2 regions of the Chryseobacterium gallinarum genome follow, and region 1 is predicted to be linked to the other one. Evidence: riboswitches for the same ligand, from Rfam matches in the RefSeq annotation. Region 1 holds a riboswitch; the other holds the start of a gene.
The links. Region 1 has a riboswitch for cobalamin ahead of OK18_RS01920 (TonB-dependent receptor plug domain-containing protein). Riboswitches for the same ligand answer to the same signal wherever they lie in the genome.
Positions count from the first base shown of each region.

Region 1 (4,445 bases):
CTACCGGTTTCCCAGACTTTGGTGTAAGGGAAAGATTTTTCTCTTAATGAAAATTCAAAAGACCCTGCATATTCGATGGAAGAAACTGAATATATCCTGTCTGTTGTATAACCGTTATGTCCCCATGTGAGGCTGGGATTATCGGTTAGTTTCAGTAGTTTTTTTATATCCATAGAAAAGGTATTATTGATTTTACCAATAGTTTAACAACATTATTGGCATGTTATCTATATCTTGTAAAAAAACTGTGATGACAGTCATCTTCAGGAAATCTAGGCTCAGGATACTTCTGAATCACAGCTGTAGATTGATAAATTTATATAATAATCAAAATTAAGTAAAATTTCATACTCTAAAACTTTCAAAACCCCTAAATTTGTGGTCAATAAAAATTTACTTGGATGCTTAGGAATATTTCAATTGCGGCAGCTACTTTCTTGTCCGTAATTACAATCAATGCGCAGAAGAACAAAAATTCTCAATTAGAAAGACCTAAATTGGTAGTAGGCCTGGTTGTAGACCAGATGCGTTGGGACTATTTATACCGTTTTTATGGTAAATACGGGAACGACGGTTTCAAAAGACTCTTGAATACAGGATATTCTTTAAATAATGTACACATTCCTTATGTTCCTACCATTACCGCTTTAGGACATACATGTATCTATACGGGATCTGTTCCGGCAATCCACGGTATTGCAGGAAATGACTGGACAGATAAGGAAACAGGTAAAGGGGTATACTGTACTGCTGATGAGAGCGTTCAGCCGGTAGGAACTACCAATACCAAAACCGGAAGCCACTCTCCGAAAAACCTTTGGTCTACAACGGTAACCGATGAGTTGAGGTTGGCAACCAATTTCCAGGGAAAAGTAATCGGGGTTTCCTTGAAAGACCGGGCTTCTATTCTTCCGGCAGGACACACTCCTAACGGGGCTTTCTGGTTTGATGACAGCACCGGAAACTTTATCACCAGTACATGGTATATGAATGATCTGCCTCAGTGGGTAAAATCATTCAACGCTCAGAACTTACCTGAGAAATTAGTTGCAAACGGCTGGAATACCTTGCTTCCGATTAATCAGTATACGGAAAGCGCACCAGACAATTCCCCTTGGGAAGGATTATTGGGAAGTGCGAAAACCCCTACATTCCCTTACAATGATCTAGCCAAAGATTATCAGGCTAAAAAAGATAATATCCGTTATACCCCTTTTGGAAATACATTGACGTTGAAGCTGGCGGAAGCTTCTGTAGAAGGTGAAAAACTGGGTGGAGATGCTATTACTGACTTTTTAGCTATCAACCTGGCTTCAACAGATTATGCCGGGCATAAATTCGGGCCTAATTCAATCGAAGTAGAAGATGTTTATATCAGACTGGATCAGGACCTGGCAGAGTTTTTCAAATACCTGGATTCTAAAGTGGGTAAAGGAGAGTACACCGTTTTCCTTTCTGCTGATCATGGAGGTGCTCATTCTGTAGGATTCCTTAAAGAACATAAAATTCCTACAGGTTTTTTCGGAGAAGGAGCTGAAAAAAATCTAAACCAGAAACTTAAAGATAAATTTGGAGCCGATAAACTGATCAATGCAATTGATAATTATCAGATTTATTTTGACAGGAAAGTTTTGGCAGATTCTAAACTTGAGTTGGATGATGTAAGAAACTTCACTGTTAAGGAACTCGAAAAAGACCCAACTGTTCTATACGCTGTTTCGGTAGACAAGGTTCAGGAATCCAGTATTCCGGAGCCTATCAGGCAGAGAATTATCAACGGGATCAACAGACAGAGAAGTGGGGATATCCAGTTGATTTCCCACGATTCTATGCTTCCTCCGTATTCTAAAACCGGAACCACACACAGTGTATGGAATTCTTATGACTCACACATTCCATTGATCTTTATGGGGTGGGGAGTTCAGCATGGAGAAAGTAATAAAGCGTATCATATGACGGATATTGCCCCTACAGTTTCTTCATTGTTAAAAATCCAGTTCCCGAGTGGAAATGTTGGAAATCCTATTACAGAGGTTATGGGAAAATAATCAACTGTATTATCATACGGCAAAAGCAGCTTTCAATACCGGAAGCTGCTTTTTTATTAAAAGACCTTTTTGCAACAATTCCGGTTTTTGTGCAATACATTTAAAAAGCTATCTTTGCAAAAAATTTTGGTTTCCAGTATATTGGAATGAAAAGGGAATCGGGTGTAACTCCCGGACTGTCCCCGCAACTGTAAATCGCAATAAAAGTTTCTGCTTTGAACCACTGTGTAATAACGGGAAGGTGCAGAAAGCGAAAGTCAGGAGACCTGCCAGAATGATAATCAAAATATAATGCTTTCGGAGGAAAAGTAAAAAGTATGGGTATAAAACGATCTTTAGTACTGCTTTTTTCGTCTTATGGCTGCCTTCTTCTGGCACAGGAAAAAAGTATTGATACTATTTATGTCTTCGACAACCAGATGAACAGGGTGAAGCTTTTTCACCCGGTAAATACCATCTCAGCTGAAGAGGTGGATAGAAATTCTACCAACCTTTCAGAATTATTAAGGTTTCAATCACAGGTTTATATCAAAGAAAACGGACGTGGTGCGGTTTCTTCTCCGGCGTTCAGAGGAACTTCTGCCCAGCAGACTGCTTTTGTATGGAACGGAATCAATATCAATTCTAATTTTCTGGGACAGGGAGATATCAATAATATACCCCTGTTCGGATATGACCAGATTGGTATAAAAGCAGGTGGCGGTAGTGTAGTCTATGGAAGTGGAGCGATCGGAGGGAGTATTCACCTGAATAATATCCTGGATTTTAATAAAGGTTTTCATGGTTCGGTATTTTCAGAAGTAGCATCCTTTAATACCTTTAATAATTTTGTGAAAGGTTCTTACAGCAATGAAAGATTCAGCTTTAAGGCATCCGGAAACTATTCTGTAAGCCAGAACGATTATGAAGTCAGTGATCTGGATTATATCAACAGAAACGGTAATTACTATAATACAACCTTCAATGTAGGTGCGTCCTATAAAATAACGGATGATCACAAGATTTCGTGGCAAAGTCAGTTTTTTGACTCTTCACAGCATTATCCCGTATTTGAAGAAACCGCAACAAAGACAAAATATAAGACCCAAAGCATAAGGAGCCTGATCGCCTGGGACTGGAATGCAATAAAGTTCAGCAACGCCTTCAAAGCAGCCTATACAGAAGAAAACTTTCAGTATTTCGGAGCGTTGGACCTTCCCAAATCCAGTGGTGGTACAGGAAAAAATTATATTTTGAAAAATGATTTTAATTATTTTCTGAATTCAAAATGGAACATTAACCTTATCGGGGAATTTCAGGTGAACAAAGGAGAAGGCTATAAAAGCGGAATTTCTGATGTAAGCAGAAACGTAGGTTCCGTTTCCGGATTATTAAGGTATTTTGCTACAAAGAACCTGCGTTTTGAAGGAGGATTTAAAAAAGATTTTGTGGAAAATGTCACTTCTCCGGTCATGTATTCATTTTCAGGGAAATGGAATACCTCTCACTGGTATAATCTGGGACTTAACTTTTCAAAAAATTTCAGGTATCCTTCCTTTAATGATATATATTATGAGCCGGGAGGTAATAAAGATTTAAGACCGGAAATTTCTACCCAGGTGGATATGAACAATGAGTTTAAAATTGGAAGTTTTAAGCTTAATGTGACGCCTTATTATATGAACATTACGGATCTCATTGTCTGGCTGCCTACTGCCAATGGATATTGGCAGGCCTTTAATGTTAATAAAGCAGAATCTTACGGACTGGAATCCCATCTGTCTTTTTATCAGCAATTTGGTAAGCATAGGATCAAAGCCAACGCAGGCTATTATTATGCAAGATCAATTGATAAGGAAACTCAGAAACAGAGACCTTATATTCCAATGCACAGAGGAATGGCGGGTATTGATTATGAGTACGGTTTCTTCAGATTTTTTGCACAGGGATTAATAAATGGTCTTACCTATACAACCAGTGATGAAGAGCGGAAAACAGCGATTGACCCCTATTTTATTTTAAATGCGGGAATGTCAGCAACGATTTCTAAGAAATATACTTTAGGGTTCAAAGTGAATAATGTTACCGATACTTATTATAAAACGGTTTCTTTTTACCCTTTGCCTAAAAGAAATTACAGTGTGTATGCCGCAATAAATTTTTAAAATTAAAATTGAATATATATGAAACTAACCAGACTTTTAACTGTATTTTTTGCATTTGTACTATTGTTCAACATTTCATGTAGCAGCGATAGTAATGAGATTCCGGTACCTCAGTTAACGTATCAGAACGGATACTTTATTGCCAACGAAGGAAATTTTAACAGCAATGGTGCTAACGTAATGTTTCTTACAAGAGACTTGGCGTTAAAGCAGGATGATATTTATGGTTTTAACAACAAGACCGGGAACAATT
Region 1 is NZ_CP009928.1:429,297-433,741, reverse strand. Features, by position in the region: gene OK18_RS01930 (GNAT family N-acetyltransferase) at 1-173, opposite strand, end outside; gene pafA (alkaline phosphatase PafA) at 402-2,048, shown strand; cobalamin riboswitch at 2,159-2,336, shown strand; gene OK18_RS01920 (TonB-dependent receptor plug domain-containing protein) at 2,366-4,192, shown strand; gene OK18_RS01915 (DUF5074 domain-containing protein) at 4,211-4,445, shown strand, end outside.

Region 2 (4,445 bases), 800 kb from region 1:
GGAGCTTAATAATCTCAGATTCATTGATCTCCCTATATGGAAAAAACAGCGTGACGAATCTGTTCAGCTTCTCGAAAACGAATATCAGCTTACCAAAGCCCTGCTCATGGGCTATACTGACCCGCAATCTCTTCAGAATACTAAGTTTTACAATACCTGTAGAGAATATATTGATGCAATGACTGCTCAGGATAAGCAGAAAATGTACCTCGTATGGAAGAGCTTATCTGAACCTAAAAAAAATGAGGATTCTTATTCCGGAACAAACGACACCTTTAATGCTAAATGGAATGACCCGCGAAAAGATGATTATGCACTCATCGATCTTATGAATGCCTTTAATAATTGCGCAAACCATAGTTTCAGACCCAAAGCTGATGAAGAGAACACTTTATTGAAAACTTTCGAAAAGGTTTTCATACAACTGAAAAGAGATTGTGACGAACCATAAGGATAGAATTATAATGTAACCCCCTGATTTTTAACAAAAAATTCACTCAAAACAACAATAGACATTAAAAAAATTATCAAAGTGAGAAAATAAACATATAAAGTTGGTCTAATCCTTTAATTTTCAAATTTAAAGCCTTAATTTTGAAGCAAAATAGCAAATCCGGATTCTTCAACTACTATGTACATGAAAAAAATGATGGTTGGGCTTTCTTTAGCCTTATCTGTTACTACTATATGCGGGCAGAAAACTCCTGCAAAAAACAACAATCTTACCCCTTACAATTATCAGACTTTCAATTGTGATAACAAAGGATATTTTGATTCTACCAAATATAAGAAAGAGGAAATAGACGGTGTGAATAAACTTCTGTATCAATTCAATGGAGTTCAATTTGATATCCAGCCTGTATTTAAACTTTCCAACCTTGAAGAAATCCGTAAAAACAAAGAGGAATATTTACAGCAATTAGAAAAGCAATATCAGGAAAAGAAAAAAGAGCTTTACAGCCTTGAAGTCATCAATCTCCCCATGTGGAAAAAACTACAACAGGAAACCATTATGTCTTTTGAGAATGAATATCAGCTGAATAAGGAAGAAATTCTCGCTTATTCTGATCCTTCCACTCTTAAAGACAGTAAATTTTACAGCACCTGCAAAGAGCACATTGATGCGATCTCTTCTCCTGACCGAGAAAAAATGTTTGCTGCATGGAAAGCCTATATTGAGCTTAAAAGTAAAAATAATGCTGATCCCAAAGGCGTAATGGCAAGATTCAATGCTAAAATGAATGATCCCCAGAAAGAAGATTATGCACTGATCGACATGATCGGGCTAAGCTTTCACAACTGTGCCAACAGCAGTTTCAGGCCTAAACGTGATGATGAGGGAAATGCCTATAAAGATTTTGATAAAATTTTTACAAAGCTGAAGAAAAATTGTGATGAGCAATAAGGTTGATTAAATAATAAAACTAAATGACAGTACACCATTGGGTACTGTTTTTTATTTGATAATATGAGGATTGAATTATAGGATCCATCTCGAAGTTTTCGCGTTGACAAATTCAATACTATATCGAGACTCCATGCGTATTCTTCACCTCCGCCATCACAAAAGTACTATGGGTGCTCCCGATAGAATCCACCGACCCAAGCTTATTGAATACAAAATCCTGATAATGCTTCATATCTCTTACCTGAACTTTTAGCAGAAAATCAAAATCACCGGAAATATTATAACATTCTGCTACTTCTTCAATTTGAATAATATCTTTTACAAAGCTGTTTCCGATAGCCCGGTCATGGATCTTTAATTTAACCTGGCAAAAAACAGTAAATCCGCGGTTCAGCTTTTCAGCTTCCAAAACGGCAGCATAGTGTTTAATATACCCTTCCTGCTCCAGTCTTTTTACCCGCTCAAAAACAGGTGATGGTGAGAGATTAACTTCTTTCGCAAGCTCTTTTACGGTTAATTTCGCATTTTTTTGAAGGATTCTCAGCAGCTGGAGATCCTTATCATCCAATCTATCCACAGAATAATATTCTTTTTTACTGACATTTTTTCAAATGTACAGAATATTTATCTTTCAAAAAACATAAAATAAAAATATCATCCTTAATTTTCATCAAATACCCAATCAATTATCTTAAATAAATATCTTTACACCCTATTTTGTTCTTTATAATACTTCATCAAACGGAAAAGGTTTTACGTAAGGTAAATTAATAGGGAATCATGTGTAAATCATGAGCTGTCGCGCAACTGTAATCAGCATACCAAAAGTTCTGTCCCGGATATCCACTGCCAAAGAGCGGGAAGGATGACAGATACTGCTGTAAGCCAGGAGACCTGCCTGTTCTGAATTGACAATGCTTTCGCGGTTTGAGGCTTCGGGTCATACAGATGATACATTTTGAACGTATTCCACCGTTAACAGGAAATTTACGTCCTTTTTGTATCCTGTCCTCTTTACAAGCTTCCTGCGCAAGTATTTTGAAGCATTCAAAGGAACTTTTAAAATCATTGTTTAATTTAAAAGTTGATAAAAAATGCAAACTCACTTACTTGGCTACCCGCGTATTGGTAGCAACAGAGAGCTTAAAAAAGCTTGTGAACACTATTGGGCAGACAAGATTTCTCTCAATCAATTACTGGAAACCGGTAAAACCATCAGTCTTCAAAACTGGAAATTGCAACAGGAAGCAGGGATTGATCTTATCCCATGTAATGATTTTTCTTACTACGATCAGGTGCTGGATATGACTTTGACCGTAGGAGCCATCCCGGAGCGTTACCAGGAAATTGCTTCAAACGAATCTCACTCAGAACCGGATCTTTATTTTGCCATGGCAAGAGGTTACCAGAAAAACGGATTGGATATCACGGCTATGGAAATGACAAAGTGGTTTGATACCAACTACCACTATATTGTCCCTGAATTTCAAAAAAACCAGCAGTTCAGATTGTTTTCCGATAAAATCATCAGTGAGTTTATCCGTGCAAAGGAAGCAGGAATGAATGCAAAGCCTGTTATAATCGGATTGCTTACCTATCTTCTTCTGGGTAAAGAAAAAGAAAATGGTTTTGACAAAATGGATTTAGCACAAAATCTATTGCCTGTTTATCTTGAAATCCTCCGGAAACTGGAAGCCTATGGTGCAGAATATGTTCAATTTGATGAACCTTTTTTAGCATTAGACCTGAATGAAAAAACAAAGGAGACCTATCAATGGGTTTACGATGAAATCAAAAAACAGTTTCCTAATCTTAAATTTATTGTAACTACTTATTTTGAGGGATTAAAGGACAATCTTTCCCTGGCCGTTTCTTTGCCAGCAGATGTTTTGCATATTGATCTCGTAAGATGTCCTGAACAATTGGATGAAGTCCTGCAAGCAATACCCGGTACTTTAAGCCTTTCACTAGGGATTGTAGACGGAAGGAATATATGGAAAAATGATTTCGAAAAATCATTGGCACTGATCAAAAAAGCAATCCATGAAATCGGTCCGGAAAGAGTATTGATTGCTCCATCCTGCTCATTACTCCACTCTCCTTTTGATCTTGACCTGGAGAAAAACGAAGCAATTTTATCGCCTGAAATCAAGCAATGGATGGCCTTTGCAAAACAGAAAGTAGATGAGATCGCTGTCTTAAAAAAACTGGCGTCAGGAAATCCCGATTATCACACGCTGCAGCTATTGGCCGAAAACAAAAAGGCACTGGAAAACCGTAAAGTTTCAGCACTGATTCACAACCAGGACGTGAAAAACCGTGTCGGAGCCATTACGGATGGAGATGCAAGAAGAAACAACCCTTTCGCGGTAAGGAAAGAAGTTCAGCAAAAAGTACTGCAGTTGCCATTATTTCCTACCACAACCATTGGTTCCTTCCCGCAAACCAGGGAAGTAAGAAACTGGAGGTCTCAATTCAAAAAGGGGGAACTTACAGCCGCTCATTATAACGAGCTGCTGAAAAAAGAAACGGAAAGAACCATCCGCTGGCAGGAAGAAATCGGAATTGATGTACTGGTTCACGGAGAATTTGAACGCAATGATATGGTAGAGTATTTCGGGGAACAGCTTGATGGGTTTGCATTTACCCAAAACGGATGGGTACAGAGTTATGGTAGCCGGTGTGTAAAACCACCTGTCATTTACGGAGATGTACACCGTCCTCATCCTATGACCATATACTGGTCACAATATGCTCAGTCTCTCACTCAAAAATGGGTAAAAGGAATGCTGACCGGGCCTGTTACCATTCTGCAGTGGTCTTTTGTGCGTGACGATCAGCCCCGTTCCCTGACCTGCAAGCAGATCGCCTTAGCTATCCGGGATGAGGTTAAAGATCTGGAAAAAGCGGGCATCAGAATCATCCAGATCGATGAGCCGGCTATCCGGGAGGGTCTTCCTTTAAGAAAATCTGAATGGCAAAATTATCTGAAATGGGCAGTAGAAGCCTTTAGGATTTCAGCAAGCGGTGTTGAAGA
Region 2 is NZ_CP009928.1:4,261,938-4,266,382, forward strand. Features, by position in the region: gene OK18_RS18935 (hypothetical protein) at 1-451, shown strand, start outside; gene OK18_RS18940 (hypothetical protein) at 638-1,405, shown strand; gene OK18_RS18945 (Lrp/AsnC family transcriptional regulator) at 1,524-1,985, opposite strand; cobalamin riboswitch at 2,140-2,324, shown strand; gene metE (5-methyltetrahydropteroyltriglutamate--homocysteine S-methyltransferase) at 2,503-4,445, shown strand, end outside.
Region 2: linked by a shared signal. The riboswitch ahead of metE (5-methyltetrahydropteroyltriglutamate--homocysteine S-methyltransferase) and the one ahead of OK18_RS01920 (TonB-dependent receptor plug domain-containing protein) in region 1 are both predicted to bind cobalamin.